3 regions of the Synechococcus sp. A15-24 genome follow, and region 1 is predicted to be linked to each of the others. Evidence: predicted binding sites of a transcription regulator. Region 1 holds the regulator's gene; each other region holds the start of a gene.
The links. Region 1 encodes NtcA, which controls nitrogen genes in cyanobacteria. Its sites were predicted from a motif close to GTANCNNNNGNTAC; they were not measured.
Positions count from the first base shown of each region.

Region 2: urtA (urea ABC transporter substrate-binding protein) is a predicted target of NtcA. The motif match lies at 6,083-6,096, and genes of this name have one in related genera.
Region 3: SynA1524_RS12515 (circularly permuted type 2 ATP-grasp protein) is a predicted target of NtcA. The motif match lies at 7,331-7,344, and genes of this name have one in related genera.

Region 1 is NZ_CP047960.1:322,538-333,158, reverse strand. Features, by position in the region: gene glmM (phosphoglucosamine mutase) at 1-805, opposite strand, end outside; gene SynA1524_RS01650 (lytic transglycosylase domain-containing protein) at 922-2,907, shown strand; gene SynA1524_RS01645 (hypothetical protein) at 2,857-3,360, opposite strand; gene SynA1524_RS01640 (thioredoxin family protein) at 3,425-3,979, shown strand; gene thyX (FAD-dependent thymidylate synthase) at 4,057-4,779, shown strand; gene dcd (dCTP deaminase) at 4,776-5,369, opposite strand; gene SynA1524_RS01625 (cob(I)yrinic acid a,c-diamide adenosyltransferase) at 5,369-5,962, opposite strand; gene rph (ribonuclease PH) at 6,111-6,860, shown strand; gene ntcA (global nitrogen regulator NtcA) at 6,920-7,633, shown strand; gene SynA1524_RS01610 (DUF3084 family protein) at 7,661-8,815, shown strand; gene SynA1524_RS01605 (RuvC family protein) at 8,812-9,252, shown strand; gene SynA1524_RS01600 (DUF3146 family protein) at 9,230-9,487, opposite strand; gene pth (aminoacyl-tRNA hydrolase) at 9,484-10,095, opposite strand; gene SynA1524_RS01590 (TatA/E family twin arginine-targeting protein translocase) at 10,102-10,335, opposite strand; gene psbH (photosystem II reaction center phosphoprotein PsbH) at 10,343-10,543, opposite strand.
Region 2 is NZ_CP047960.1:2,215,338-2,225,958, reverse strand. Features, by position in the region: gene SynA1524_RS12485 (DUF1028 domain-containing protein) at 1-553, shown strand, start outside; gene SynA1524_RS12480 (DUF4278 domain-containing protein) at 565-732, opposite strand; gene ureC (urease subunit alpha) at 936-2,645, opposite strand; gene SynA1524_RS12470 (urease subunit beta) at 2,649-2,969, opposite strand; gene SynA1524_RS12465 (urease subunit gamma) at 2,980-3,282, opposite strand; gene SynA1524_RS12460 (urease accessory protein UreD) at 3,301-4,236, opposite strand; gene ureE (urease accessory protein UreE) at 4,335-4,787, shown strand; gene SynA1524_RS12450 (urease accessory protein UreF) at 4,784-5,452, shown strand; gene ureG (urease accessory protein UreG) at 5,452-6,054, shown strand; gene urtA (urea ABC transporter substrate-binding protein) at 6,172-7,479, shown strand; gene urtB (urea ABC transporter permease subunit UrtB) at 7,552-8,709, shown strand; gene urtC (urea ABC transporter permease subunit UrtC) at 8,727-9,848, shown strand; gene urtD (urea ABC transporter ATP-binding protein UrtD) at 9,899-10,621, shown strand, end outside.
Region 3 is NZ_CP047960.1:2,229,334-2,239,954, reverse strand. Features, by position in the region: gene SynA1524_RS12545 (NarK family nitrate/nitrite MFS transporter) at 1-1,490, opposite strand, end outside; gene SynA1524_RS12540 (molybdenum cofactor guanylyltransferase) at 1,724-2,350, shown strand; gene SynA1524_RS12535 (GTP 3',8-cyclase MoaA) at 2,347-3,387, shown strand; gene SynA1524_RS12530 (redox protein) at 3,468-3,959, shown strand; gene SynA1524_RS12525 (transglutaminase-like domain-containing protein) at 3,947-4,846, opposite strand; gene SynA1524_RS12520 (alpha-E domain-containing protein) at 4,831-5,814, opposite strand; gene SynA1524_RS12515 (circularly permuted type 2 ATP-grasp protein) at 5,808-7,280, opposite strand; gene SynA1524_RS13130 (hypothetical protein) at 7,479-7,604, shown strand; gene SynA1524_RS12510 (sodium:solute symporter family protein) at 7,594-9,024, shown strand; gene SynA1524_RS12505 (hypothetical protein) at 9,021-9,176, shown strand; gene SynA1524_RS12500 (aspartate/ornithine carbamoyltransferase family protein) at 9,353-10,468, shown strand; gene asnB (asparagine synthase (glutamine-hydrolyzing)) at 10,478-10,621, shown strand, end outside.

The DNA of each region.
Region 1 (10,621 bases):
CTCCATCAACCACCCGACCGCGGGCATCGACCGCCAGCATCCGATCGGCGTCACCATCAAAGGCGAAGCCCATCACCGCCCCTTGGGCCACCACGGCCTGGCGCAGGGGATCCAGCTGGGTTGAACCACAAGCCACATTGATCCGTTCCCCATCCGGCTGGCCATGCAGCACCGTCAGGTCTGCGCCGAGGGTTTGAAACACCTCAGCGGCACAGGCCGTCGCTGAACCCCAGCAGAGATCAAGAACGATCGGGACACCATTGAGCCGCCGATCCCCCACCGAACTCAGTAACTTGTCCTGATACGACCTGAGCAGGTCCTGCCGCTGAACCGAGCGACCACAGCGTCTGTGGCCATCGTCCTCGACCTCACCCCGCAGGCCGTCCTCCACCCGGGCCTGACGCTCGGCGCTCAGCTTTGTGCCATCGGCACCAAACACCTTGATGCCGTTGTCGGCGGGGGGGTTGTGACTGGCCGAGACCATCAGTCCACCGGCGGCACCCACTTCACGGATCAGCAGGGGAACCGCCGGCGTGGCACAGAGACCAAGCTCCCAGACATCTCGACCCGCCGCCGTCAGTCCTGCGGTCAAAGCCGCCACCAGCATGCTGCCGCTGCTGCGGGAATCCATCCCGATCAACACCGGACCATCGGCCTTGAGCACGCGACCGATCCAGTAACCCACCTGCAGACAGAGGGCCGGTGAGAGCTCGGTGCCGGCACGTCCCCGGATGCCGTCCGTGCCGAAACCTGGCGCTGAAGACCCGAGCGAGGGCCCGATCGACGGGACGGCGCTTTGAACCATGGGTCTCAATCGTGGATCGAAGACTACAAACCATGGGCCGAGCGCTCCGCATCCCAGGTGACAGGTGACCTGCCGCCCTTGGGGGGACGCAGAATGTGGTGAGTTCCGGCGACAGCGTGCCCGCAGGACCCCGGAACTTCTTCGCACTTCTGCTCACAACGGCCGGACTGAGCCTGACGATCACCGTCATGGGCCAGCGCCTGTTGCGGGAACGACAGCCAGCGCTGACCCCCAAGACGACACCGATCCAGTTGTGGCAGACCTATCGATGGTCGGTGGATCCTCTGCGCCGGCGTGAAGCGGCCTTGTTGATGGCCAAAAGCGGTCCGACCCTGGCTGGGCAAGGTTGGGGAGACGATCCCCTGGCCGCCGTTGCTCTGGCCCTTGCCGCCGAGAGAGAGAAGCGCCGGGGGAATCACACAGCGGCAGACGTCCTCTGGCAACAACTGCTGATCCGCTTTCCGGAGACAACCGTGAGCGCGAGAGCCCGGCAGCACGTCCCTGGCCTGCGTCAGGAGCTGCTAAAGCTGCATCCGTCTCACCCCGCAGCCCTGGCCACCGCCGTGGCCCTGGAGCCAACCCCGGAACGGGGGCATCAGGGAGCACACCATCTGGCGCGTTGGGGTTGGCGCTGGCCGGGCGCGATGGACCGACTGAAAGCAGCCTGCAGCGCCAGGGAGCCGACCCAGGCACAGCGCCAGAGCCTTGCCTGGGCCCTGGCCATGCTCGGAGCCGGATCCCCCGCCTTGGACTGTCTGCAAGGGAAAGCAGCTGGAGCGGAGACAGCGCTCGCCGTGGGGCGTGCCCTGTTGCGGGGTGGTGAGGAGCAGCGCATCCAAGGGAAACTAATGCTGTTGGAGCTCACCCAGCGGCAGCCGAAATCATTGGCCAGTGATGAAGCTGTTCGTCTGCTGATGGAGCCTCTGCTGCCGGACCCGGCACTCGTAGAAGCCATTCCGCCAGCCCTGGCGGAGCGCTCCGCTGCTATGGCCGCGGCACAGGTTCGGCTCAATGCTGGCAATGGCGCCATCAACGTGCTCAAACGGTGGCCTGACGACCGCGATAGCTGGCAGCTGCAGTGGGATGAAGCTCGGTTTGCCCTGCTCGATGAGCAGTGGGAACGGGCCCGGGACCTGTTGATGGCCCTGCCTGCAGGCACCTTGCCGCCCCCTCTGGAAGCACGGCAACTGTTCTGGCTGGGGCTCACTGAAGAACGGACAGGCAACAGCACCGCCGCCAAACGCCATTGGCGGCGATTGATCGGCACCCACCGCCCAGGGTATTACCGCTGGCGGGCAGAAGTGCGTCTGGGTGAAGCCAAGACCCTGCATCTGAATAAACCATCAACAACCCTGCCCGTCCCGGTGTGGGCTCCTCTCAACAGTCGCTATCCAGAGGTGGACACCCTCTGGAGGCTGGGGCTCACCGAACAGGCATGGGACGCCTGGCTATCGCTGCGTGATCCCCGAGACCCCCTGGCAGCAGAGGAACAGTTGGTGGAGGGACGACTGCGGCTCAGCGTGAATGACCCCTGGCGCGGCCTCGATCAGCTCTGGCGACTGAGTGTGCGATGGGTGCCCACGAGCTGTCGGCAGCGACTGCTGCTGCAACGGAGCCAGAACCCTGTCGTCTTCCAACAAGCCATCCAGTCCGCATCGACGCAGCACGGGGTGGATCCAACGTTGTTGTTGGCCATCGCAAAACAGGAGTCGCGCTTTTCTCCAGGCGTGCGTTCAATTGCTGGAGCCGTTGGTGTGATGCAACTCATGCCCGAAACGGCCGCCTCCGTCGCCGGGAAACCGCTTTCGGAGCATGAGCTGATGGAGCCTTCGACAAACATCTCCCTCGGGGCTGCGTACCTGAGATCACTGCTGCAGCTCTGGGAAGAGGATGCTTTCCTCAGCATTGCCAGCTACAACGCCGGCCCTGGCACGGTGCGTTCCTGGCCTCAGCCCCGCAACGACGAGGACATCGAACTCTGGGTGGAGCGGATTCCTTACGCCGAAACCCGCTACTACACCAAAAAAGTTCTCGACAATCTTTTGGGTTACTCAGACCACGCGTGGCCCGGGTGCGACGACCGCGCCGAGGGGATGGGGTAAACAGTGGCCAAGTCCAATTCCGGCAACGAGAACGATTCCCAACAGCAACAGCGAGCGCCGGGGGGCAGTCATCACCCCAAGACGGACTAGATCAAGCCGCGCCAACAACAGCGCTGAAGCCAGGATCAGCAGATCAGACAGCAAGTTCAGCCTCAGCAGGTAAATCCCAAGGACGATCACCATCAAAAGCGTGACGAGCAGGGTCATGACCCGACTGGACGCCATCACCAACGAGAGTCTCCGCATCAGCAAGTCCGGCATGGTGCAGATCACCAACACCGCCAGCAGCTGTACCCCTTCAACAACGAACAGCAGTTCCAGAGAGATGCTGCGGGAGTGCATGAACTGGATCTGGGCCATTGACCACTGGTGGCCCATCACCACAGCGACTACGAAGAGCACGTTGAGCATCGGCGCCCGCAGCGGCAGGTTCAGGAGACCAAAACAACCCATGGCCTCACGCTAATCACGGGGATCAGAGGTGACTGCCAAAGTGGATTCACCCCCAGACAAGGCCATGACAGGCAGTTCTCCACAACCACTGCTGGGTCCTGTTCAACGGATCGTGCTTGTGGTGGCCGCCATCGTCCTGGCTGTTGGTCTCACCATGATGCGGGGTGGATTGCAGAGCGGATCCCCTCTGGAACAGCTGGCCCGGCGTTCCCTAACTCCTGACGTCGCCCTCAGCAACGGGCGTCCGACGATGATTGAGTTCTATGCCGACTGGTGCCAGGTCTGCCGCGAGATGGCTCCGGCGATGCTGAAGCTTGAGCAGAGCACGCAACAACAGCTGGACGTGGTGATGGTGAACGTTGACAACCCGCGCTGGCAGGACCTGGTTGATCGCTACGACGTCAACGGAATCCCCCAGCTCAATCTGTTCAATGCCGAGGGTGATGCCGTCGGCCGCTCCATTGGCCTGCGACGGGGCGAGGAACTCTCCCTTCTCGCCGATGCGTTGATTCAGGACTCCCCACTGCCGTCCTTGCAGGGGCTGGGTCGTGTCAGTGAACGCACGGACGACGCACCACAACAGGCATCCTCAACGTCTGGTCCCCGCAGCCACGGTTGATCACCGTGCAGTGGATTCATGCGGGCAGCTTGCCGTCATCAGCGGCATGATCACCACACTGACCCGTCGTCATCACCATGGATCGCTTCCGGGTTGATCTGATCGCTGCCACACCCAACCCTCAGCTCTGTGTGTATGCGGCCATGCATCAGGACTACAGCGAGGGCTTCGTCGCGGCTGATCGTGAGAACTGGCCCGATGAACAACGGGCGGGGGAGATCTGCGTCAAACGCCTGCTGGCTGGGGAACGCGGTCATTACGGCCCGATGGAGCACGCCCAGATCGTGCTGAATGTGGGTTGGTTCCCCCATTCTGTCATGCAGCAGGCACGCACCCACCGGGTGGGCGTCAGCTTTGATGTGCAGTCGATGCGATACACCGGTGAGCGCATCTGCCGCGCTGCCAACGGCGATCTGGATCTTGAGGAGGTGTTCTACCTGCGACCGGTCGGTGACTACAGCGATCGCCAGGGCAAGAAATACGCCTATACCGAAAGCCAGCGGGCCCTGGACCTCGACCATTGCCGAGCCTCAGCTGAGCGTTATCGCGACCTGCTAACAGCAGGCTTCGCTGAAGAGCATGCCCGGGGCATCCTTCCCTTCGACTATCGCCAGCACTTCGTGGTGAGCTTCAGTCTGCGGGCCTTTCTGCACTTCATGGATCTACGGGCCAAGCTCGACGCGCAGCTGGAAATCCGCCAGCTCTGCGATCTGATGTGGCCGCACATGGTGGCCTGGGCCCCTGAATTTGCGGGCTGGTATAAGAAAAGCAGGCTTCACCGCGCCAGGCTGGCCCCTTAGATCCGAGCCAGGGTGACCCGCTCCGGTTGATGTTGATATTTGCCCTGGCGATCGCTGTAGGTGGTGTCGCAGGGATCTCCCTCGAAGAACAACAGCTGACAGATCCCTTCTTCGGCGTAAATGCGGCAGTCGGCACCGGAGCTGTTGCTGAACTCAAGGGTGAGGTGTCCTTCCCAGCTCGCTTCTGCAGGCGTGGTGTTCACGATGATGCCCAGACGGGCATAGGTGCTCTTGCCAAGGCAGATCACCGTGATGTTGGGCGGGACGCGCATCTTCTCCAGCGCAACGCCAAGGCCATAGGAATGGGCCGGCAGGATGAAATAACGACCGTCCTCGTCCTCATGCAACGGCGTCGGCTCGAGGTTGGCGGGGTTGAAGCGCTTGGGATTCATCACCGTGCCCGGCACATGGCGAAAAATCATGAATTCCTGCGCTGAAAGGCGCAGGTCATAGCCATAGGAGGAACAACCGAAACTCAGCACAGGCCTGGCCTGCTGCTCGGGATCCAGATGGCGGACCAAGCCCTTCTGGAAGGGTTCGAGCATGCCCTGCGCGGCCTGTTCGGCGATCCAGCGATCGTTCTTGAGCATCAGAAACCTCGACGCAATTGGGTGACCTGATCAGCCATGGCCACGATGCTGGGGGGAATGGCGGGCCCTGTGATCACCACATCCATGGCGGGCGGCCGCTGGTCGAGGGCATCCAGCAGCGCGCCCTCCTCGACGTAGCCCAACCCAACGGCGAGGCCGACTTCATCCAGAACCAGCTGATCGATGTCGCCATCACGCAGATGGCGACGGCAGGACTGCCAAACCGCATCAACAGCCGCCGCACCACCAGGGTGATCAGCTTGAGAAAGACAAGCCGGTACATCGGGGCGGAGCCAGGTGAGTCCGCCGCAAAGACGTACGCAACCTTGCGGTCCCTGATGCACCCCACCTTTGAGGAATTGAGCAATCAGCACTCGACTGCCCAGCCCAGCGGTGCGCATCGCCTGGCTGAGAACACTGGAGAAGCTGCCGCGATAGGTCGCGGTGTGAACCTGAAGCTGCCCCTCCGGCTCCACCAGCTGCAGGGGTGGGCGAACCGGCACCAACGGAAGGAGACCAGCCTGCTCCAGAGACCTGTGGTCCTGAGCCACGGAGTCCGAGGAACGATGGCTTGAGGTGAGGCTGGCGGTCATCTCGGCTGCAGGCATCCGGGAGATCCCGGCAGACCTTGAATGTAGCGGTGCAAAGCCACCCCACAAGGGTCAAGACACCATCCATGGTGTGACGTTCCATCAAGCCGGGGCATCGCCTGTCAGGCTTGATGACAGCTGTGATGCGCCGATGCCTGCACCCACGCCCCCGCGGGCCGATGGCCGGGGAGCTAGTGAGTTGCGCCCCTTCTCCGTGGACTGGGATCCGATGTCCTTCGCCCTCAGCTCCCTCATCGTGCGTACGGGCCGTACCGCAGTGCTCTGCAGCGTTTCCTTGGAGGAGGACGTCCCCCGCTGGCGCCGGGGGAACGGTTGCGGCTGGCTCAGCGCTGAATATCGACTGCTTCCCGGTTCGACACCGCAACGGCAGTCGCGAGAGTTGATGAAACTCTCGGGCAGAACGCAGGAGATCCAACGCCTGATCGGTCGCAGTCTCCGGGCTGTTCTCAACATGGACGCCCTCGGCGAGCGCACGCTGCTGATCGACTGCGATGTGATCCAGGCCGACGCCGGCACCCGCACCGCCTCGATCACCGGGGCCTGGATCGCCTTGCGCCGAGCCTGTGATCAACTCCGCTCCCAGGGTGTGTTGACGCAGGATCCGATTCGCCAGCAGCTGGCGGCGGTTTCGGTAGGGTTGATCGACGGGATCCCGCTGCTGGATCTCGACTACAGCGAAGACAGCCGTGCCGACGTGGATCTCAATGTGGTCACCGCCGGTGATGGCCGCCTGCTGGAACTGCAAGGGACGGCAGAGCAGGCACCCTTCAGCCGCTCCGAACTCGATGCCATGCTCAACCTGGCTGAATCAGGACTTCAGGAGCTGATGCAAGGTCAGCGTTTCGCCCTGGCCACAGCCGCCGGTTCAGCGATTTCGTAATAACGACTACATGGCTCGTCAGGGCACATTCGTAACTTCCCAGCAGTTGCGAGGAAACCATGGTGGCTAACAGTGGTTTCAGTCGCTATTCCCCCCAGCAACCGCAGGTTGCGGGTGCAGCCGAACGAAACCGCACCCTTCTGGATGTCATCCGTGATCTGGATGGAGCCAGCACCGAGTTGGTGGAACGCAACAAGACGATTTTCTTCCCGGGGGATCCGGCCGAAAGGGTGTACCTGATCCGTCGCGGAGCCGTGCGCCTGTCCAGGGTGTACGAATCAGGCGAAGAGATCACCGTGGCGCTTCTGCGGGAAAACAGCCTGTTCGGAGTGCTGTCACTGCTCACCGGACACCGATCCGACCGCTTTTATCACGCTGTTGCCTTCACGCGGGTGGAAATGGTGACCGCACCGGCCGCCTCTGTGCGTGCTGCCATCGAGGCGGACACCGGTGTCGGCCTGCGTCTTCTGCAGGGTCTCTCCAGTCGGATCCTGCAGACGGAAACGATGATCGAAACCCTCACCCATCGCGATATGTCATCCCGATTGGTGAGTTTTCTGCTCGTGCTGTGCAGGGATTTCGGCGTGCCCGATGAACTTGGCATCACGATTGATCTGCGCCTGTCTCATCAAGCCATTGCCGAAGCGATCGGCTCCACACGCGTCACCATCACCCGTCTGCTGGGAGACTTGCGCCAATCCGGACTCGTGCAGATTGACCGCAAGAAGATCACGGTGTTGGATCCCATCGCCCTGGCCAAGCGGTTCAGCTGAGTCCACCCCCCGTGCGATGGGGGTCTGATGAGCGGCTGGCTGCTGATCCTGGCTTTGCTGATCCTCGGAGGCGTGCTGTCGACCCTGGGGGATCGGCTGGGCAGTCGCGTGGGAAAGGCTCGGCTCAGCCTGTTCAATCTGAGGCCGCGTCGCACAGCTGTCTTGATCACAGTGCTCACCGGCAGCCTGATCAGTGCTCTGTCCCTGGGTCTTCTGCTCCTGGTGAGCCGCCAGCTTCGGGTTGGACTGTTCGAGCTCGATGCCCTCCAGGCCAGACTCAGGGACAGCCGTGCGGCCCTTGATGCGGCCGAAACGGAGCGGCGCGAGGCTCGGTCAGCGACGGAGCGGATCGAGGCGGAATTAATTTCCACCCGGCAACGGTCCGCAACCCTTCGCCGAGAGCTGGAACCACTGCAACAGCAAAAGCGTCAACTGGAGCAGGAACGGAACCGACTGAACGCCGACATCCAGGCCAGGGACGTCGATATTCAGCGGACGGAAGCCGAATTGCGCGGTGTGCGCGATCGGATCAAGGCTGGGGAAAAGGAGCTCAAGTCTTTAGAGCAGGACCTGCTGGCCTTGCGCCGTGGATCCGTTGTACTGCGCAGTGGCCAGGCCCTGGCGACTGCCACGGTGAGGCTGGAGAAACCAGGTCAGGCCAAGCAGGTGGTGGATCGGTTGCTGCAGGAAGCCAACCAAACCGCCTACGTAAGGGTCAGACCAGGGGAAACCCCGGATCGTCAGATCCTGCTGGTTCCCCGAGGAGATGTGGAACGGCTGCAACAAACCCTGCGTCAATCCGGCACCTGGGTCGTGTCGATGCGTTCGGCTGGCAATGTGCTGCGGGGTGAGTCCGTGGTGTATGCCTACCCGGATGTGAAGCCGAACAGAACCATCACCCGCGTCGACGAGGTGCTGGCCACCACCACCCTCGAGCAGGACGAACGCGGATCAGAGGCGGTCAGAACACGGCTCAACCTGCTGCTGGCTTCAGCCTTTGCAGAAGTTCAACGCCGTGGTTCGCTCAGTGAAGGACTGCAGTTCGATGGCAGCGCACTGAACGAGCTGGGTCTCGCGCTGGTGGATCGAACCGACAACGAACCGCTCGAGCTGCAGGTGATCGCTGTCCGCAGCAGCGACACGGCGGATCCTGTCGCCGTCAGGGTGATCATGGAGCCATGAGCCATCTGGTGGGACTTGACCCCGGTCGTGCCAAGTGCGGCCTGGTGTTGGTGGATCCTGATCAGCGCCTGGTCATCGATGGTGTCGTGCTGCCCCCATCGCGCGTCATCAGTCAGCTGAAGACCTGGTCCAACCAGGGGGAGCTGCGGTTGATCCTGTTGGGGAACGGCACCAGCTCAGATCAATGGAATTCAGCGTTGCAACGACTGGCCTCCATTGAAATCGTTGATGAAAGGGGAACAACCCTGCGCGCCCGGGAGCGCTACTGGCAGCTCTGGCCCGCCTGGGGATGGAGGCAACTGCTGCCGCGGGGCCTGCGGCTTCCCCCTGGTGAGTTGGATGCGGTGGCAGCTCTGGTGATGGTCGAAGATCACCTCGGCTATCGGTGCCAGTGGCCTCAGCCGCGACCGGCCTTCAAAAGCGTGCCCGTACCGTGAAGGTGTAATCCCCGCCGGGCTCCAATCGATAGTCGGCGCGCACCAGAAAGCGCAGCAACGCGTCCTGAATAAGGGCTCGCCCCAGGGACGGCTCAACAGTGAGCTCACCGCGATCGAAGGCCCATTGAAAGGTCCACTCGAAACCGCCTGCCGAGACTTCACCCTCAACACATTGATCACTGAAGCACTGCCGCAAAACCCTGAGGTGGGCTGTCGTGGCGGGAAGCGCTGTCATTCCACTAAGGCCGGACGGAAGCCGTTGATCCAATTGCCGGCGCGGTCCAGACCCTGGCGCTGAATGCGCTGGATGGCCTTTAACACACCGTCCAGCACGGCATCCACCTCAGGCTGCTCAGCACGACTGAAGGGACCGAGCACGTGGGACACGGTGCGCGCCCGCCGTTCCGCGGGATTGTCAGCAGGAGCACCAATGCCGATGCGCAGGCGCGGAAAGGCCTGAGTACCCAGGTGCTGGATTGTGCTCCGCAAACCGTTGTGACCTCCAGCACTGCCCTGGGCCCGCAACCGCAGACGTCCCAGGGGGATGTCCATGTCATCCACCAGAACCAGCAGTTGTTCCGGCGTGAAGCCAAACCAGTCGAGCGCTGCGCGGATGGACCGACCGCTGTCGTTCATGTAGGTCTGAGGCATGAGCAGCCTCAGTCGGCTTTCACCGATGCCGCACTCCGAAGCCAGGCCATGCAACTTGCTCTGCTGACGAAAACTGAAGCCCTCGCGTGATGCCATCCGCTCCAATGCCATGAAGCCGATGTTGTGACGGGTTCCCTCGTACTTCGTGCCTGGATTGCCCAGGCCGACCACCAGCCGGAGCACATCGGCCATCAGGAGTCAGTCGTTGGAGGGTTTCGCGGTGGGTTCTTCAATGTCGGAAGAGGGCTGCTGTTCCGGATCTGCCATGGCTTTGTTGATTTCCCGCTCGAATTCCTTCGAGGCCGATTGAAAGCCCTTCAATGTTTTTCCAAGTGTTCGGCCAAGCTCAGGCAAACGCTTGGGGCCGAAAACAAGCAATGCAACGGCGCCGATCACCGCCATTTCGGGTAGGCCGACTCCGAAAACATTCATCGATCGATCAACCCAGACCGTTCCAGTTGACGTTGATACCTTCCAGGATCAGCGACTTGTTGTACAGCTGAAGAATCACCAACAGGAACACCAGGAACAAGACCATGAAGATGCCCATCACGGGCGTTGTTCCCCAGCCGGGGACGACCTTGCCGTACTCGGAGTTCAGAGGGCGGAGAAGGTCTCCCAGACGGGTGCGTTGAGCCATGGCGACGCTTTGGGTCTCGGGTGAATTGAAGTCTGGATACTGTAGGGGCCGATTCCGTTTCGGGGTCGGTCCTGTCGA
Region 2 (10,621 bases), 410 kb from region 1:
AACCCAAGCTCACACCAATCCTTATCTGGGAATTTGCGGACTGGAGCGTCTTGAACAGCATGCGGATGCGCAGGATGTGCTGAACAGCCTTCTGCTGGATGACCCCCAACGGGATTGGCGCCAGTTCCATCTGATCGATCTTGATGGGCGCACGGCTTGCTGGACTGGAGTTGAGTGCGGCGGATGGGCCGGTCATCGGCATCATCCCAACCTTTCGGTTGCGGGTAACTGCCTGGCTGGCGAAGTGGTGCTGGAGGCGATGGAACAGACGTTTCTCACCAGTGATCCCAACTGGAAACTGGGCCATCGTTTGATGACTGCCCTGCTGGCAGGAGAGCAGGCTGGTGGCGACCAACGTTCACCAAGCTGCACCTCCGCCGCTCTGCAGGTGAGCGGCGAAGCGGCATTTCCATTGCTGGACCTTCGCGTTGACTACCGTGCCGGTGCTGTCGAGGAGCTGATGGAGCTCTACGAACGCAGCCAGGATCGATGGGCTCAGCAGTGGCGCGATGAACTGCTGGAATTGCCCATGCTCAACCGGCTTGTCGCCTGAAGAAGCGGTTTTCAGCGCAGGTAGCTGACACCCCGGTAGGTGAGCTGAACCCGGGCCTGACGCACATCAGCCTGGCGGGCTTGATACACGTTGCGGCGGTAGGTGAGTTGCACGCTCTGCTGTTGAGCAGCGTCTTTGACCTGCTGGTAGGCGTGACCTCTGTAGAGAAGAGTCGTCATGGTGGTTCCTCGAAGCAAGCTCAGGTCCCCGTTCCATGGCCTGAGTCGAACTGCGCCTTACCGAGAGAGGCAAGGTGAACGTCTGTAGCAGTTGCTACAAATTAATTATGCAGAGACGGAATTCTTGAATGTCGTTCATGGTGATACCAACTTGACTTTTCTATTGAATTGGTGAATAAGAAAACCTTGCGGTGTCCTCTGCATTACAGCAACAGATAGCGCTGGGCCAGGGGCAGCACCTCAGCGGGCTCGCAGGTGAGCAGTTCACCGTCGGCGAACACCTCATAGGTCTGCGGGTCCACGCTCACCTTGGGCAGCGCTGCATTCAGCTTGAGGGCGCTCTTGCCCACGCTGCGGGTGTCCTTCACCGCCATGCAAGTGCGGTCAAGCCTGAGTTTTGATTGGATGTCGGCATCCATCGCCGCTTCGCTCACGAAGGTGAGACAACTGGGGGCGAGGGCTTTGCCGAAGGCGCCGAACATCGGCCGGCCGTGCACGGGGCCGGGGGTTGGGATCGAGGCGTTCGCATCGCCCATCTGGGCCCAGACGATCGAACCGCCCTTCACCACTAGTTCCGGGCGAATGCCGAAGAAGCCCGGCTTCCACAGCACGAGATCGGCGAGCTTGCCGGTTTCGATCGAGCCCACCTCGCTGCTGATGCCATGGGCAAGAGCGGGGTTGATTGTCACCTTGGCGATGTAGCGCTTCAGCCGATGGTTGTCATTGCGGTTGGAGTCTTCCGGCAGTGCACCGCGCTGCACCTTCATCTTGTGGGCGGTCTGGAAGGTGCGGGTGATCACTTCGCCCACGCGCCCCATGGCCTGGGAGTCGCTGGCGATGATCGAGAAGGCGCCCAGGTCGTGAAGGATGTCTTCGGCGGCGATCGTTTCGCGGCGAATCCGCGATTCGGCAAAAGCCACGTCTTCCGGGATCTTCGGATCGAGGTGGTGGCACACCATCAGCATGTCGAGGTGCTCCTCAAGCGTGTTGCGGGTGTAGGGCCGGGTGGGGTTGGTGCTGCTTGGCAGCACATTCGCTTTGCCGCAGATCTTGATGATGTCCGGTGCATGGCCGCCGCCGGCACCTTCGGTGTGGAAGGTGTGAATGGTGCGTCCCTTGATGGCGGCGATCGTGTCTTCCACGAAGCCGGCTTCATTCAAGGTGTCGGTGTGGATGCACACCTGCACATCCATCCGGTCGGCCACCGACAGGCAGGCATCGATCGTTGCCGGTGTGGTGCCCCAGTCTTCATGCAGCTTCAAGCCGCAGGCGCCGGCGCGCACCTGTTCTTCCAGGGCTTCAGGGGTGCTGGCGTTGCCCTTGCCGAAGAAGCCCAGATTCACCGGCAGGCCTTCCGCTGCCTGGAGCATTCGCCCGATGTGGAAGGCGCCGGGGGTGCAGGTGGTGGCGTTGGTGCCGGTGGCTGGTCCGGTGCCGCCTCCCATCAGGGTGGTGACGCCACTGGCCAGAGCTGTTTCGATCTGCTGGGGGCAGATGAAGTGGATGTGGGTGTCGATGCCACCGGCCGTGAGGATGTGACCTTCCCCAGCGATCGCCTCGGTGCCGGGGCCCACCACGATGGTCACCCCTTCCTGGGTGTCGGGGTTGCCGGCTTTGCCGATGCCCACGATCCGGCCGTCTTTCAGTCCGACATCGGCTTTGACGATGCCCCACCAATCCAGGATCAGAGCATTGGTGATCACCGTGTCGACGGCGCCCTCGGCTCGAGGGGTCTGGGACTGGCCCATGCCATCGCGAATCACCTTGCCGCCGCCGAACTTCACCTCGTCGCCGTACACGGTGAAATCCTTCTCGACTTCGAGGATCAGCTCGGTGTCGGCCAGGCGAACCCGGTCGCCGGTGGTGGGTCCGTAGGTCTCGGCGTAGGCCTGGCGGGAGATGCGGTAGGGCATGGGTCAGGCGTCGAGGGGTCCGTTGATCTGGCCGTTGAAGCCGATGACGCGTCGCGCACCGGCGAAGGGAATCAGGTTCACGTCGCGGCTGTCGCCGGGTTCAAAGCGGATGGCCGTGCCGGCGGGGATGTCGAGCCGTTGACCGCGGGCTGCGGCCCGGTCGAACTGCAGGGCGGCGTTGGCTTCGGCGAAATGGAAATGGGAGCCCACTTGCACAGGGCGATCCCCACTGTTGGAGACGCTCACCGTGGTGACGGGTCGGCCTGCATTCAGTTCGAGTTCACCCGGTTCGGGAAGCAGTTCGCCTGGAATGAGAGGTGCCATGGGTTCTGTCTCAGCGAATCGGGTCATGCAGGGTGACGAGCTTGGTGCCATCGGGGAAGACGGCCTCGATCTGCACCTCATGGACGAGCTCGGGTACGCCCTCCATCACCTGGTCCTGACGCAGCCAGGTGGTGCCTTCCTGCATCAGCTCCGCCACGCTCTTGCCGTCACGGGCGCCTTCAAGCACCAGAAAACTGAGCCAGGCCACTGCTTCGGGGTGGTTGAGCTTCAGGCCACGGTTCAAGCGCCTCTCGGCCAGCAGCGCCGCGGTCACGATCAGGAGCTTGTCCTTTTCCTGGGGACTGAGATGCATGGAGAGCCTGGGTCCTCTTCAGTGTGTCGTTGCAGCGGTCGGTGAAGCGTTCGCCGTGAACGGTTGTCCCATCAACGGCTGTTCCTGCAGGGGCCAGACCCGAGGAATGCGCGGCGTGGAGAGTCCCCGTAAGGCGCGGGTTCGTGCCCAGATTCGGCTGAACCAGAAGCGGGCATCGCGGCTGGAGGGGCCGGCGTAGCGGGCGATCAGCCCTTGATCAAGGCTGCTGCAGCGCATGGTTCCCTCAAGGCCGTCACGGTCGCTGCGGGCTCCCGCCAGCAGCAGGGTGATCTGCTCACCGGTCAAGGGCATTGGTGCTGCCCAAACCAGTGAGCCGAACACGGGAGCACCACCAAGTCCGTGGGGGTCGTTGAGGCTGGTGTCGCTCAGTTCCAGCCGGTCCACCAGCTCCCATCGGGGCTGGTGCGCCCCTTCGCGCTGAATCTCAAGGCAGGAGCGCCAGCGCCCGCGACTTAGCTGCTCCCCTGCGGCGGTGCGCCCCAGCCGCACGATCTCGGCGCTGAGAAATGAGGCGTTGTTCGGCAGGCTCACCGTTAGGGTCTGTTGGAACAACGCGTCCGCGTAGAGCACCAGTTCTTGGGGCAGCCACTCCAGATCACTGGTGTCTTCCAACCTGCAGGTCACGGACTGCTGGGTCCAGGCTCCGTCGGGATTGAGACGGCTGCGGCCCACGGAGCCGTAGACCTTCTGGGCCGCCACGCTGGTGATCAGGCTGCGACTGTCAGGGCCGAGGTCAAGCTCAATGCTGAGCTCATCGCCTCCCACCAGGCCGCCGGCGGTGTGGAGAAGGGGCAGCTCACAGCGGCCGTGATCCCCCACGTCTGCCCGCAGCAGCTTGAACGGAGCTGTGCATCCCCCCTGGTGTTTGGTGCTGCCGTTGGTGGTTTGGAACTGCAGCCGGCAGCGGCCGTGCCAGGGCTCAAGGGATTGCATGGGGGCACGCTCCTTCGCCGTGGGATGAAGCTCGGTAACAACCATCACCAAATGCTGGCCCACGGCTGGGCAGGCTTGAGTTTCTACGTGAAGCACGGGTGACGCAGGCCGTTCTTGTTCTGGATCAACGGCTTGCCGCCAGGGCTGATCAAGCTGATCTGCTGTTGCCGCTCACGGCGGATGAACGCAGCGTTGTGCGTGGCCGTCGCCGCACGGACTGTGGCCGGGAGGTGCTGTTGCAGTTGCCAAGGGACGGGGCCCTGCAGCCAGGGGATCAGCTCAGTGATGCCGCTGGTACAGCCAGGGTGGAAGTGACGGCAGCCACCGAAGCGCTGTTGCGGGTGCGGGCGACATCAGCCTTGGCGTTGATGCAGGCGGCTTATCACCTGGGAAACAGACATGTGGCCCTCGAGCTGCATGAGCAGGATCTGTATCTGCTGGAGGACGCCGTGTTGGCGACGATGCTGGAAAGCCGTGGTCTGCAGCTCAGTCGCTGTCAGCGACCGTTCCGGCCCGAAGGCGGCGCCTACGCAGGCCATCAGCACGGATGAGTTCGCTGGCGCTGCTGCAGCTGGTGAGCCCCGCTCTGCCGGTTGGTGGCTTCAGTTATTCGGAGGGATTGGAAGTTCTGATCCAGTCGGAGACGATCAGAGATGAGCAGCAACTGCAGGCCTGGTTGGAGGCGGAGCTGTCGCGGGGGGCGATCCGATTGGAGGCGGCGGCGTTGCCATCGCTGCTGCGTGCATTCACGGCATGGTCAGCAGGAGAGACCGCGGCCTGCTGCCGGGTGCTGGATCTTGATGGCTGGCTGCTGGCCGGTCGTGAATCGGCTGAACTGCGGGCTCAGCAACGACAGATGGGTGGGTCGTTGCTCAATCTCCTCGCGGAGATGGGCCACCCCTTGCCGGAGCAGGTGGCGTTGAGCTGGCCAGCGGCCTGGGCATGGGCAGCGCAGGCCTTGGGGGTGGCGGAGAGCGAGATGGTGGAGGGCTACCTCTACGGCTGGGTCGCCAATCAGCTCAGTGCTGCGGTGCGGCTCTTGCCGTTGGGCCCCAGCCGGGCTCAGCAGCTGCAGAACCGCTTGCTGCCATTCATCATTGGGCAGGCCGAGCAGCTGCAACGACGGGATCCCCGGCAGTTGTGGACCAGCGGCGTTGGGGCTGGCATGGCGCAGCTCGCTCATGCTGAGTTGTATTCCCGCTTGTTTCGGAGCTGATGAGCAGCAAGTTGCGTCTTGGGGTGGCCGGTCCGGTCGGTTCCGGCAAAACTGCGTTGGTGGAGGCGCTTTGCCACAGACTGCGCGGTCAGCTTGAGCTGGCTGTTGTCACCAACGACATCTACACCCAGGAAGATGCGCAATTTTTGACGCGCGCTGGCGCCCTTGAGCCGGAACGGATCCGCGGCGTGGAAACGGGCGGCTGTCCGCATACGGCGATCCGTGAGGACTGTTCCATCAACCGGGCGGCTGTGGCCGATTTGGAGAAACAGTTTCCGGATCTGGATCTTGTGATGGTGGAAAGCGGTGGCGACAACTTGGCTGCCAGCTTCAGTCCGGAGTTGGTGGACCTCTGCATTTATGTGATCGATGTCGCCGCTGGGGACAAGATTCCCCGCAAGGGAGGGCCTGGCATCACCCGATCCGATCTGCTGGTGATCAACAAGATCGACCTGGCACCCCTAGTGGGTGCCGACCTCTCGGTGATGGAGGCGGACACTCAGCGAATGCGGGGCGAGCGTCCCTGGTGTTTCACTAATCTCCAGAGCGGCGAAGGATTGAAGGAAGTGGAGGCATTTGTGTTGCAACAGCTACCGAATTAAGTCAACGAATCGCGGCAATTCTCAAAATGTCGTAGTCGATACAAATCGGGTCTTGGACGGTTCATACGGTTCTATTGTCGCCCTCATGGCGGTCTCATCCACCGTGTGTCTTTCTTCATGAATTCAACGTTTACGAAGCGTCTGCTAGCTGCTTTCGCTGCCACAACAGTGGGAGTCACAATGACCGCCTGTGGCGGAGACAGTGGTGATTCCGCTGGTGGTGGTGCAGATTTTGATGGTGAAATCAAAGTTGGCATCCTTCATTCCCTTAGCGGAACGATGGCGATCTCCGAAACGACTCTAAAAGAAGTCGAGGAGATGGCGATCAAGGAAATCAATGCCGACGGTGGCGTCAAAATCGATGGCAAGAGCTACAAGATCACCTACACCTCTGAAGATGGTGCTTCAGATTGGCCTACCTTCGCGGAGAAGTCACAGAAGCTGATCGACGCCGATAAGGTTGCCGTTGTGTTTGGCGGCTGGACATCCGCAAGTCGGAAGGCAATGCTTCCGGTTTACGAAGCCAAGGATCACTTCCTCTTCTACCCAATTCAGTACGAAGGTCAGGAGTGCTCCAAGAACATCTTCTACACCGGCGCTGTCCCTAACCAGCAGGCTGAGCCCGCTGTTGACTGGCTGTTTGAGCAGTTCGCCGACAAGTACGGCAAGAAGGTTTATTTGGTTGGTTCTGACTACGTCTACCCCAGAACTGCTAACACCATCATCAAAGAGCAGGTCAAGAGCCTGGGTGGTGAGACAGTCGGTGAGGACTACATCCCTCTGGGCAACACTGAGGTGGCACCTATCATCGCCAAGATCAAGAAGGAGTTCCCTGATGGTGGAATCATCATCAACACTCTGAACGGTGATTCCAACGTTGCCCTGTTCAAGCAGTTCAAGGCAGCAGGAATTACTCCGGAAAAGTATCCGATCATGTCCTTCTCCATCGCTGAGGAGGAGATCCGTCAGATCGGACCTGAGTATGTGGGCGGCACTTATGCGGCCTGGAACTATTTCATGTCCCTCGGAACCTCGGCCTCCGATACCTTCAATTCAGCATTCCTTGCTGAGTACGGTGATGATCGTGTGACGAACGATCCGATGGAGTCGGCTTACAACATGGTTTACCTCTGGAAGGCTGCTGTTGAGAAGGCTGGCACTTATGAAGATCTGGATGCTGTCCGGGATGCACTGATCGGAATTAAGCTCGATGCTCCTCAGGGTCCGATTGAGATGTATCCCAATCACCACATCTCACAGACTGTGCGGATTGGTGAGGCTAAGGAGGATGGTCAGTTTGAGATTCTCTGGGACAGCAAGACCCCTGTTCCTCCTATCACTTGGAACCAGTACGTTCCTGAGACCAAAGGCTACAAGTGCGACTGGACCCTTGATCGTGCTGATGCCGGAAAGTTCAAGATGTAATCGTTACTTCTGAATTTCTTTGAATAGTGGGCCACAATAAACTTGTGGCCCTTTTTTTTACCCCATGTACTGATGGAATTAATTTTTTCACAGCTCCTTGATGGGCTCAGCATTGGGTCAGTTTTGCTTCTTGCGGCTACTGGCCTTGCCATCGTTTTTGGTTTGATGGGGGTAATCAATCTCGCTCATGGCGAGTTGATGATGGTTGGAGCTTACGTGACTTTTGTCACTCAAAACATGTTCAAGCCTCTTGGCGAAGGTGTTTTCCAACTCTATTATTTTTTCGCATTATTTTTTGCCTTTGTCATTACTGGAATTGTCGGCATTCTTCTGGAAAGAACATTAATACGGCAATTATATGGCCGACCGCTTGAGACATTGCTTGCTACTTGGGGTGTCAGCCTTGTGCTGATTCAATTTATACGCAGTGTTTCAACAAGTATGGTTTTAGGTATATTAATTGCGATATTGCTAGGTTATTTCTCTCAACGATTTTCACCAGCAAAGCTTAAAAGTGCTAATTTCTACCCTTATTTATCAGGTTTTGCTTGGGTTGTGGCATCAGCGATTGGATTTATTTCAATTAATGCGATGACAGCTTCTAAGATGCTCTCTAAAGCTTGGTTTGGACCTCGCAATATTGACGTGACAGCTCCGAAATGGTTGCAAGGAAGCTGGGGTTCCATTGCGGGGATTGAGTTGCCAGGTATTCGAATTTTTATCATTATCCTTTCGGCTCTGCTGCTTGCGTTTGTGGCATGGTTCCTCACAAAGAGTGTTTGGGGTTTACGTATCCGTGCTGTCACTCAAAATCGCCAGATGAGCAATTGCTTGGGTATTCCCACTGATAGTGTCGACAGCATCACCTTCGGGATTGGATCAGGCTTAGCTGGTGTTGCTGGTAGTGCGATCACTCTGCTTGGCTCTGTAGGACCCAATCTTGGAGCGGCCTATATCGTTTCTTGCTTTATGGTTATTGTTCTAGGGGGAGTTGGAAATCTTGTTGGTACTGTGATTGCTTCGATGATGCTTGGCATCATTCAATCCATCATTGGATCTGGTGCCATCTTAATTGCTTTCGACAATATACCGGCTGGTCCTGCTGCTGTGATTGAGTTCTTTGCCACAACAAGTATGTCATATGTGCTGATATTTATCTTTATTATTACGTTCCTTCAATTTAAACCTACTGGGATGTTCCCTCAAAAGGGACGATCTGTCGAATCCTGATTACTACTGTTTTTACCATGAAAATTTTCAAAAAGCTGATTCCCTGGCTTCTTCTCGCCTTCGCATTCTTTGTCCTACCAGCGATTCTTTCACAGTTCCGCCTTAACCTTTTCGGTAGGTATTTTTCTTTAGCTATCATTGCTTTAGGTATCGACCTGATCTGGGGATATACCGGACTCCTAAGTCTTGGTCAAGGTATCTTCTTTGCCTTGGGTGGTTATGCCATAGCCATGCATCTTCTCTTGGTGACTAACAATGATTTCACCACTGGTGCTAATGGTCTGCCTAAGTTCTTTGAGAATTATGGTGTTGATAACCTTCCGTTTTTCTGGCAACCATTCTGGTCATTCCCTTGGACATTGATTGCTATATGGTTAATTCCTGCTGTGGTTGCTGGCCTTGTCGGATATTTGATTTTTAGAAACAGAATCAAGGGTGTTTATTTTTCTATTATTACTCAGGCTTCTTTGATGGTTTTTTACCATTTTTTCAATGGTCAGCAGAAGCTTGTTAATGGAACGAATGGCCTTAAGACGAGCACAACGGAGATCTTCGGAATGATCGTGGGCTCCGATGATGCTCAGATTATGTTCTATCGGATTACACTTATAATTCTCCCTTTTGCCTATCTCTTATGTAAGTTTTTAACGAGTGGTCGTTTTGGTGATGCTTTGATCGGGATCAGAGATGATGAAGCACGACTCCGTTTCAGTGGGTTTAATCCGGTTCCTTTTAAAGTGATCGTCTTTTTAGTTGCTGGTGGCTTGGCTGGCATTTCAGGTGCACTTTATACAGTTCAGTCAGGTATCGTTTCACCTCAGTACATGGCCATTTCAATGTCTATTGAAATGGTGATTTGGGTCGCCGTTGGTGGTCGTGGAACATTGATCGGACCGATTATAGGCGCCGTTTTGGTGAACTACTTACGAAGCCTTGTCAGTGAAGCACTACCAGAAGCCTGGTTGTTTGTGCAGGGTGGTCTGTTTATCTTCGTGGTTGTGTTGATGCCGGATGGTATTTATGGATGGTTCAAGAATGGTGGATTTACTTCGATGTTGGCAGCCTTTGGAATTGCCAAAAAATCTTCGACTTATCCAAAATTAGAAATAGATAAAAGTTACACAGTTGAATCACAATAGTTTGCTTTTAAACAACCTTCTTCTTCATGTCAACCAACACTGTTTAAGCAATGTCAACACCAATTCTTGAATTGAACGATGTCAGCGTTGATTTTGATGGTTTCTTCGCATTGACTGATCTTTCCATCTCACTAGAGCATGGTGAGTTAAGATCAATCATTGGACCCAATGGCGCTGGTAAAACAACTTTTCTAGATGTCATCACTGGAAAGGTTAAGCCAACCAAAGGCTCAGTCTCCCTGCGAGGTTCCAGCATTATTGGTTTTTCGGAACAGAAGATTTCAAGACTAGGTGTTGGTCGTAAGTTTCAGACACCTCGCGTGTTTGAAAATCTTTCGGTCTCTAGAAATCTTGAGTTGGCTGCTTCACCGAGCAAGATGCCATTCAGTCTTATGTTTGAAAAACTCAATAACACGGCTAAAGATGAGGTCTATCGCTTGATGGATTATGTGGGCCTTGCTCCTTATGCAAAGGTCTTGGCCGGTTCTTTGTCTCACGGCCAAAAACAATGGCTTGCGATTTCAATGCTTGTTGCTCAATCTCCAGATATCATTCTTCTGGACGAGCCAGTGGCAGGCTTGACCGATGACGAGACGAACAAAACAGCTGAACTGATTAAATCCCTTGCAGGTGAACATACCGTGGTGGTAATTGAGCATGATATGGAGTTTATTCGTGATCTTGCCGCACCAGTCACTGTGTTGCATCAAGGGCAGTTGTTGACGGAAGGTTCACTTGATGAGGTAAAGTCTGATCCAAAAGTGATTGAGGTT
Region 3 (10,621 bases), 400 kb from region 1:
AGGAAGAAGAAGCAGAAGAAGGCCACGATCAGACCGGCCACGCCCAGGATCTGGAAGAAGGCGCTGTTGGAAGCCGCGATCACCTCGGGGGTGGGTTCGCCGCCGCCGCCTATCCACATCGGCAGGAGGCTGAAGATGGTCAGGTAGGTCACAGCACCAACGTTGCCGTAGGCACCCACCAGGCCGGCCACCTGACCGGTGACACGACGTTTGACCAGGGGCACCAGCGCGAAGGTGGCGCCTTCTCCGGACTGCACGAAGAAGGAGGCGAGCATGGTGATCACCACAGCAACTGCGATGCCGGTGGAGCCGGTGAAGGTGCCCGGCTTGATCATGCTCATCACCAGATAGCCCACGCCGAGACCGGCGGTGAGGAAGCCCATGGTGTTCTTGCGGCTGCCGACGCGGTCGGAGATCAGACCACCGGCAGGGCGGGCGACCAGGTTCACGAAAGCGAAGCAGGAGGCCAGGATTCCGGCGGTGGCCTTCGGCAGATCGAAGGTGGTTTCAAAGAAGGTGGGCAGCATCGAAACCACGGCCAGTTCGGAGCCGAAGTTCACGATGTAGGTGAGCTCGAGGATCGCCACCTGGCGGAACTCGTAGCGGTCTTCCTTGGGGTAGACCTTGTTGCCGAGGATCAGGTCGCGGTTGGTGCGAATGATTCCCCAGGTCTGGAAAGCAAACCAGACGGCAACAGCCCCGAGAGCCAGTGGGTAGGTGGACGAAGTAAGGAAGCCCACCTTGCCGAGACGCCAGCAGAGCACGCAGAGGATGGCTGCGAAGGGCACGTTCATGCCGAGTAGACCCCAGAAGTCGCGCATGGAGGTGACTTCCAGGCCTGCGGTTTTCTCAGGGCGCTGATACGTCTTGCCGGGGGGGGTGTCGGTGACGTTGAAGAAGTAGAAAAAGCCGTAAACGGCGGAGACGATGCCAGTGAGGGCGATGGCACCTCGCCAGTTCAGAACAGCGCCGGTGGGCAGTTCGAAACCGCCGGAGAAGGAGAGGAAGCCAGCGAGGGCCACCATCGTGAGAGCGGAGAAGGCGGAGCCGAAGTTGCCCCAGCCGCCATAGATACCTTCAGCCAGGCCGATTTCCTTGGGCGGGAACCACTCGGCCACCATGCGGATGCCGATCACGAAGCCGGCGCCAACGATGGAGAGCAGCAGACGGGCCACCACCAGCTGATTGAAGTCCTGAGCGGAGGCAAACAGCAGGCAAGGAATCGCTGAGAAAACCAGGATCGAGGAGTAGGTGATCCGGGGTCCGAACTTGTCCAGCAGCATGCCGATCAGCACGCGAGCAGGAATGGTGAGGGCCACGTTGCAGATGGCCACGGTCCGGATCTGACCAACGGTCAGTCCCAGGTCTGCTTTCACGGTGGTGGCCAGAGGGGCCAGATTGAACCAGACCACAAAGGTCAGGAAGAAGGCGATCCAGGTGAGGTGAAGGGTTCGGTACCTGCCCTGGAACGACCAGAGGTCGCCAAGCATTGAGAGGAGAAATGTTGAAACCGCGGGCTTCAAAACGAAAGGGTGCCCGGGGGTGGCGAAACGGTCGAAAAAAATCCGTTAACTCGGGCAGTTAATCAATCAACAGGGAACGACTTCGTTGGAATTGCTACCAATGGAGGGGTTTGTGTGATCAGCGGAACATCGCTTGGGCTTATCCGATTGATCAGCATCCGCGTTCAGTTTTTGCTTGGTAGCGGTTGTCACCGCGGGGAATGGGTTTTGCTGGAGTGGAATCTATGGATGCTGGAGATCGGTGCGCGTTGATGTTGTGTGCCTGCTTGTTCAGCGGTGGAGAGAGCCAGCGCATGGGTCAGGACAAAGCTCTGCTGCCGCACCCCAGTGGAGGGCTCTGGCTAACCGCCCTGGTGGATCAGGTGAGACTTCTCGGCTTGCCGTTGCAGGTGGTCAGCCGTCATCCAGCCCATGGGGATCAACTGGCTGGTCGCCCCGGCGTTACCGTTGTGCAGGAGCCACCGCCCTGGCAGGGGCCGCTTCAGGCTCTCGGCCGCGTGTTGCCTGGCATCCCTGCTGAAGCTCTGCTGGTGCTGCCAGTCGACATGCCTCGGCTCAGCGCTGCTGTTCTTCAGCAGTTGATCAACGCCTGGTATGAGAAGCCTGATCAGATCGCCGTTGCCCAGGATGGGAAGCGCCTGCAGCCATTGCTGGCGGTGATTCCAACGGGAGAACCGTTTCAAACCAGGCTCGCTGAGCAGTTGGCCCGCGGTGAACGGCGTTGGATGGCTTGGTTGGCGTCGGTGCCCCATCGGCCGGTGGTGCTGCCGTCTCAGGCCTTGCTGAATGCCAACCGTCCGGAGGATCTGGCAGCGTTGATGGCATGACACCAGCTTCAGCGCTTGTCGATCAGCGGTCGCGGCCTTTGAGAGTGCTTCGGTTGTCGTTGACGGCCCGCTGCAACCTGGCCTGTCCTTACTGCTGTCCGGATCTTGAGGATCCGCCGGATTTGCTCAGGCTCGAGCAGCAGCTGTGCCTGATTCGTGTTGCCTGCCGGCTGGGGATTCACACCCTGCGGCTCACCGGTGGCGAGCCGTTGCTCAGTGCTCGGCTTCTCCCCCTGTTGCAGGCAATCGCGGCAGCACGGGCAACGCCTGGCGATCCACTCCAGGGTCTTCAGCAGGTGGCCCTCACCACCAATGGGACCTTGCTGAGCGACCAGCGAGCTCGCGAGCTCAGGCAGGCCGGTTTGGATCGCATCACCGTGAGCCTTGATGGCGTGGATGGGGCAGTGGTGGCGCGGATGGCAGGACGACCAACTGCCACAGCGGGGGAGTCATTGGTGCAGAAGGTGCTCGGTGGATTGGCTTCGGCTCGTTCCGCTGGTTTTGACCCTTTGGCGGGGGAACTCAAGCTCAATGCCGTGATCCAACGGGGGGTGAATGAGGATCAGCTTCTGCCTCTGGCGGATCTGGCTCGTGATCAAGGTGTGGAATTGCGCCTGATTGAGTACATGGATGTAGGCAACCGCAATCAGTGGAGGCCGGATCAGGTGCTGTCAGCGGCGGAGATGGTGACGCGGATCAGGGCACGGTGGCCGCTTCAGGCAGTTGGCCGACCCACCGGCGGAACAGCTCAGCGTTGGCGTTACGTCGATGGTGGTGGACATCTCGGCGTGATCGCCTCGATCAGCGAGCCATTTTGCGGCGATTGCAATCGACTGCGGGTCACAGCTAATGGACAGGCGTTCCGCTGCCTCTTCGCGTCGGTGGGGACTGATCTGAAACCCGCTCTGCACTGTGAGGCGGAATTGCTGCGGCTGGTTGCTGATCTCTGGCGGCGCCGTGACGACCGTTACAGCGAGGAGCGCCAGCGGATGACCGGTTCCATGCCCCATGCCGAAATGGCTTATCTCGGTGGTTGAACCGTTGCCATCGTCACCGTTTTGCTCGGATAACCCCAGTACAACCATCTCAGAGCTCGGGCTTTGCCACGCCCCAGGAGATGTTTGAACTGCTGGCCTACGAACGCTTCCGCGACACACCAGCGGTGCGTTTTTTCGACGTCACGGTGGACACCTCCAATGCCCGCGATCTGGTGATCCACAGTGGTCCGGCGGTCAGCCCTCCCAACGATGCAGCCAGTGGGGCCTGGCAGTTCTATCTCCATCCGCACCAGGAAGACAATCTTCTGGCCGCCAGTGGTGGGCGAACGTTCTACCTCGTCAACCTGGCCTGGGATCAGCCGTTCCACATCGTGCGTCTCGACAGTGGCGGCGACATCCTGCGCATTCCACCCGGCACGTTTCACAGGTCGGTGTCGGATCCCGATGGCTCGGTGGTTCTCAACCAGGCGGTCCGGGAGGAAGGGGTGTCGTTGGTGCAGGAATTCCGCGTCTACAACAGTGCACGCATTCCAGCGCTGTTGGCGGTCACCTCGATTCAGGCTCCGCCACCCCGTCTCCATGGTGTCGAGCCGCTGCTTCAGGCGGCCTGAACCATGGTTTGGCTGGACGAGGCGACCGGTCGGGGTTCGACATCTGCGTCAATGGTCCAGCTGAGGTGGCTTGTTGTTGCTGGGGGTCCTGTAAAGCTTCCCTGAACCGCAGCACTGAGATCCGGTTTGGAGGAACTGGCGAGCACGATGTATCGCGAGCTGATTTCACCACCAGCACTGGGATCAAAACCGCGCCAGCCGGCACCTGGCAGATAAATCTCGGTCCAGGCGTGCAGGTTGTAGGTCTCAGGTGCTGGTTCGGCCAGGTGGTAACCACTCACAAACCGAGCCGGCAGCCCCACGCTGCGGCAGCACTCCATCATCAGCATCGCCAGATCACGGCATGAGCCCACACGCTCCCGCAGAGTCCGGCCTGCTGGCCAGGCTGGGCCCACATGGCGCTGGGTGTACTTGACCCGGTCCTGGATCATCTCCATCAGTTGCTGGAGAAAAGGCAGCACCTGCTGATTGCTTCCCATCAGAGCGTCCTGCGCCAGTTCCACAGCGGAGGGGTCGTGTTGACCGTTGGGCAGCCACCCTTCCAGAGCCCCCAGCAGGTCGTGGTTCAGCAGACCGCGCGGATAGGGAAGCGAGGGTTCAAGTCCGTTGAAACACGTGAGCAGCGGTGCGGCTTGCCGGGTTTCCACCAAGCTCCTGGCTTCGAGCTGCAGCAAATCGGTGCAACCTCGGAAGCGCACGCGTTCGATCGCATCGCCACTGGCGGCCAACAGCTCATGGCTGTGGAAGGGTTCCGGTGTGATCTGCAGTGTGTGGTGGATCAGCCGTTGATGACCCTGGGCCCGGGGCCGCAGACAGAGGCGGTGTTCTCCGAGCTGCACCGGAGCCTCGTAGCGGTACGTGAGGCAATGGGTCAGCTCAGCGCGCATGACGGGTCGGTGGGGATGGAGCCCAGGTCGGTGGTGGTGAAGTAGCAGCGGTGGATGAGGCCATGCATCCTGTTCAGATCGCTTTGCAGTTGATCGATGGCCTCATGCAGTCCACGTTCGATCAGAGCGTCAATGCGGACGTAGCTCCATTGGGCCAGCAACTGACCGCCCAGGCATTCCAGGTCATCCGGTGGGCCGGCGTGGGGTTTCGTCTGAATGCGTTGCAGCGTCTCGTTGATCTGTTGCAGGCAGAAGCGAACCGAACGGGGAAAGATCTGATCCAGGAGCAGGAATCGTGCCACTGATGCTGGTGTGATCGCCTGCTGCACGCTCTGGCGATACATCTGATAAGCCCCAGCTGTTCGAAGCAGTGAGATCCACTGCAATTCATCGAGAACGCCGCCCACCTCCGTTGGCGTTGGCAACAGCAGGAAGTACTTCACATCGAGGATGCGGGAGGTTTTGTCCGCCCGTTCGATCAGCTGTCCCAGCTGGCTGAACAGCCAGGCTTGATCACGACTGAGGGTCACGTCTGTGATGCCGTAGAAGAGCTGACATCCGCGTCGGATGCTGCGCAGCTGTTCTTGATCCGGCTCCTGCCAGAGCGCCTCACCGTCTTGAACGTTCCAATAGAGGTCATTGAGCTGCTCCCACATTTCCGTGGTGATCACATCGCGGATTTGGCGAGCGTTCTCACGGGCGTTGGCGATGCAACTCACGATGCTGTTGGGGTTGTCGCGATCCAGCAGCAAAAAGCTGACGACGTCCCGTGGTGTGCCCTGAGGATAGGCCTCGTCAAAACGCTTGCGGTCCCCATTGGCATCCACTAGCGGAAGCCAGGGCTCAGCGCTGCCCGGGGGGCAATCCAGGGCCATTGCTTCGCTCACTTCCAGAAACCGGGAGATGTTTTCGGCCCGCTCGACATACCGGTTGATCCAGTACAGCGAATCGGCCACACGGCTCAGCACGGCACGAGCTCCTGATTGTCAGCCGTTACAGCGCTGTCGCTGACCACCCAGGTGTCCTTGCAGCCGCCCCCCTGGGAGGAGTTCACCACAAGGGAACCGCGTTTCAGGGCTACACGAGTCAAGCCGCCGGGGCTGACCCAGTCGCTCTTACCCCGGAGCACGTAGGGGCGCAGATCCACATGGCAGGGGTACAGCTCCCCTTCGCTGAGGGATGGAACTGTGGATAACTGCAGCGTGGGCTGGGCGATGAAATTGCGCGGGTGAGCTTTGATCTTCACCGCGAAGCTCTCAATCTCCTCAGAGCTGGCGTGGGGCCCGATCAACATTCCGTAGCCGCCTGCCTCGGCGACTGATTTCACCACCAGTTTGTTGAGATGTTCGAGCACATAACGGCGGTCGTCGTCCCTTGAGCAGAGATAGGTGGGGACGTTGTCGATGATCGGTTCTTCGTTGAGGTAGTAACGGATCATGGCCGGCACGTAGGCATAGATCAGCTTGTCGTCGGCGACACCGCCCCCAGGGGCGTTGGCGATGGCCACCCGACCGGAGCGCATGGCATCGATGAGGCCAGGGACACCAAGCATCGAATCGCGTCGGAACACGTTCGGATCGAGGAAATCGTCATCGATGCGCCTGTAGATCACATCCACAGGTTCCCGACCGGCCGTGCTGCGCATCCAGACGCGTCCGTCCTCACAGATCAGATCGCGGCCTTCCACCAGGGCAATGCCCATCTGCTGGGCCAGATAGCTGTGCTCGAAGTAGGCGCTGTTGAACACGCCGGGGGTGAGCAGCACCACCCGTGGAGCATCACTCCAAGGGGCCAGATCCTGCAACGTGCGCAAGAGATGGGAGGGGTAATCGTCGATAGGCTGCACGGTTCGCCCTTGGAACAGGCTGGGGAACAACCGCTTCATCACCCGACGGTTCTCAAGGAAATAAGCCACGCCGGAGGGGCAGCGCAGGTTGTCCTCCAGAACCCTCCAGGTGCCGTCGCCATCGCGGATCAGATCTACTCCTGAGATGTGGCACCAGCGGTTGAGCGGCACGGCGATGTCTTGCATCTGGGGCCGCCAGCCCTGGGAGCTCTCCACATCCTCACGGGGGATCACGCCATCGTTGAGGATCCGTTGGGGTCCATAAACGTCCGCCAGAAACTGATCAATAGCCTCCAGGCGTTGCACCAATCCGCGTTCCAGATTGGACCATTCCTGACGGTGAATGAGTCTTGGCAGTGGATCGAAGGGAAGGATCCGCTCTCCGCCATGCAGACCTGATCCGTTGAGTCGGAAGGTGGCGCCAAGGCGTCGCAACAGATTGCTCGCTGATGCATGACTGCGATTCAGTTCCGCCAGCCCCATGGCTCCAAGAGAGGACAGCAGCGGCTCCAGATCAGCGCGGGGAGCGGACTGTTCACGGCAAAAATATTCGTCGTACCCATGGGTTGGTCGGTACTCGGTGAACATTGCCTGAACGATGAATAGGCGCATCCAAAAACTCGATCAGGGCCCCGCGGGTTGTGATTGCTACACATTTCGAGATTGAAGGCATCAGTGCACTGACAGCCTGTGATTTGGGTAGCGCCAGCGACTTCTTATCCGTGAATGCAAGCTCGCGAACACCGCGATTTGCTTGTCTGAGATCTGCTGAAGAGGAGATTCGCTTTGGATGACAATCTCTGGGCTGGACTGATCTTTGCCCTCGGTGCTGCGGTGACCCTGGCAACGGTGGCGATGATCATTCAGGGCCATCTGCACTGGCGTGATCGGGGGTCGGTCGATGCTCGTTGACGCCGCACCATTTCTGGCGCCTGGCATCGCCTGGGCCCTGGTTGTATTGTTTTCCGTGCTGTGGATCGCCCTGGGGATCGTCTGGGGCCGCCGCGGTAAAGGAGATGCCGACGACTACATGCTGGCCGGACGCAACATCGGGTTGGCGTTGAGCACGGCCACGCTGATGGCCTCCTGGGTGACAGGAAACACCACACTGCTGGCTCCGGAATTCGGCTACAGGACTGGTCTTTGGGGCATGTTCAGTTATGCCCTGGCCGGTCTGGGCTTGATCCTGTTCGCGCCGCTGGCCGTGCGGATCAAGCAGCTGATGCCGTATGGCCGCACCAGTGGTGATTTCATCCGGTTGCGTTACGGGCGCCTGGCGTGGTGGGTGTTCATGGTGATCACCGCTGTGTACACCCTCGGTTTTCTGATGACCCAGGCCATGGGGGCCGGTCTGTTGCTTCAGGCGCTCTCCGGCTTCGATTACCACGTGGGCATGGTGGTGGTGATCGGCGTCGCCACCGTCTATACCCTGTTCGGCGGCATGCGGGCCGTGATCGGAACCGATTTCATTCAGTCGCTGCTGATCATGGTGTTGCTGGCGGTGGTGGCGGTGCTGGCGTTCCGTCAGTTCCCGATGCCGGAGGTGCATGCCCGCTTGATCAGTGCGCACCCTGACCGGCTGGATCTCTTGCTTCCGGCTGGTCTGCTGATCGCCTGGAATTCCGCTCTGTTCTCGATGGGTGAGGTCTTTCACAACAACATCTGGTGGTCGCGGGTGTTCGCTAGCCGGCGCAGTGTGGTGATGACCTCGTTTGTCTTGGGGGGATTGGCCTGGATGAGTGTCCCCCTGGTGACGGGATCGATCGGACTGGTTGCGCTCGCCAGGGACCTGCCGCTGGAGCAGGTGAACATGGTGTTCCCTGTGATGGCAGCGGATCTGCTCGGCGCGGGTGGGGCGGCACTGGTGTTTGTGGTGGTCTTCGCGTCACTCACTTCCACCCTGGATTCGCTGTTGGCGTCCACGGCGGATCTGCTGGCGGAAGACGTCTATTTCCGTCTGCTGCGCCCCCAGGCGAGCGATGCACAGCTCAAGCAGGCGGCCAGGCAGATGGTGGTTGGCCTGGCTGTGCTCACCCTGGCCCTGTCCTGGCCGCGGCTGGATTCGTTGGCGTCGGTGCTGTTCTTCACCGGAGCGTTGGTGGCCTCCACGGTCTGGCCTGTGGCTTGCGGTCTCTACTGGTCTTCTGCCAATCGTTGGGCAGCGATCGTCGCCATGGCAGCCGGCAGTGCCGTGGGACTGTCGGCCTACGTTCTGATTGCTCCCTATTGCGCGGCGGTGTTCTCCGCAGCCGTTTCGGCTGTCGTGATGGTGGTGGGCAGCCGCTGGCAGCCGGAAGGGTTTGATTTCAATCTTTTGCAAGAGGAGGTGTGAACGCCATGGCCAATGCGTTGCTGTTCACGGTTCTGGTGGATCAACACTGGTTCGGTCTGGTCCTGGTGGGAAGCCAGGTGGCGCTCGTCTGTTCTGTGCTCGCGTTGCTGGTGATTTGGTGGTTCGAATGGCGCAATGGACGCGTCTGGTGAATGTTCAAGCTGAACAATTTGTGGCGGATTTAGTATTCAGTCGAACTATTTTCTAGAAATTTGTATAAAGAACTTCTTTGAAGCTGGCCAGGGGTGTTGGTGCGTTGTTAGCGAAGGATGATGTGATTCATGGCACATCACGCGATCTGGCAAATCGGGTGTTGATGCAACTGCTTATGGCACAACCCCGCACAGCCGTGATCGAGGAAGCTTCGGCGCCGCTCCGCTTCCAGCCGATGGGTCCTGATGTGTTCGGCAACAATCAGCCGCAGGAGCTTTTGGCCGCAATCGCTGAAGACGGCGAGCCGTTGGTGGATCTCGTCGATCAACACGTGGTGTCGATTCAGGCATTTCGCGCTGAAACCCTGCTCCAGCTGTTTCGACTGGCGGCGAAATTCGAAAGCAACCCAGACCGTTACTGCCGGCACAACACGCCGCTCACCGGCAAGATCCTGATCAACGCGTTCTACGAGCCCAGCACGCGCACACGCCTCTCCTTCGACAGCGCCTGGCATCGTCTTGGCGGTGATTCCATCAACATCACCGATCGCAGCACCACCGGCATCGCCAAGGGGGAGTCGCTCGAGGACGTGGCGCACATGTTCAACAACTACGGCGACTGTGTGGTGCTTCGCGACAGCAATCCGGAGGCCGTGTACGCCATGAGTTCCACCCTGCGGATTCCGATCATCAATGCCGGTAACGGCATTGATGAGCATCCGACACAGGCGATGGCGGATCTCTACACGATGTTCAAATGGCGTCCAAGCCTTGCTTCGAAAGAGGTCTCCCCGGAGGATCGGATCCGCATCGGGGTGATCGGCTTGCCGTCGCGGATGCGCACCGTGCGCTCGCTGCTGCGGATCCTCAGCAAATTCCCCCAGATCCTGGAGGAGGTGGTGGTGATTCATGCGCCCGAGGTGGAGTCTGAAGCGCCTTTGTTCGATCCAGGCCAGCTGGAGGAACTGGAAGCAAGCGGGATGTCCATCCGCTGCAGTTCAGATCTGGCTGCTGAGATTCCCGATCTGGATGTCGTTTACATCAATGCGATTGCCTGGGTTGGCGACAGCTACGAGGTGCACGGCGGTGGATTTCGTCTCACCCGGGATCTGCCGTTCAAGCCGGAGGCGATCGTGCTGCATCCCTTGGCCCGGGGTTCCGAGCTGAGCACCTGTCTTGATGAGACGCCGCACAACTGGTATTTCAGCCAGGCGCGTGGGGCGGTGTTTCTGCGCATGGCACTGCTCACTTGCATGGTGAACCGTGCCGAGCGAGTGATGGATGTGATCTGAGGCGAACTGATGTGCGGAATCGGAGGTGTGTTTCTGGCGGATCGTCATCAGACGTTGGATCGCCAGCTGTTGGTCAACATGGCGGCCATCCAGTCCCATCGCGGACCGGATGGTTTCGGTGTGGAATGCCTCGACGCAGCCGGTGTCGGCTTC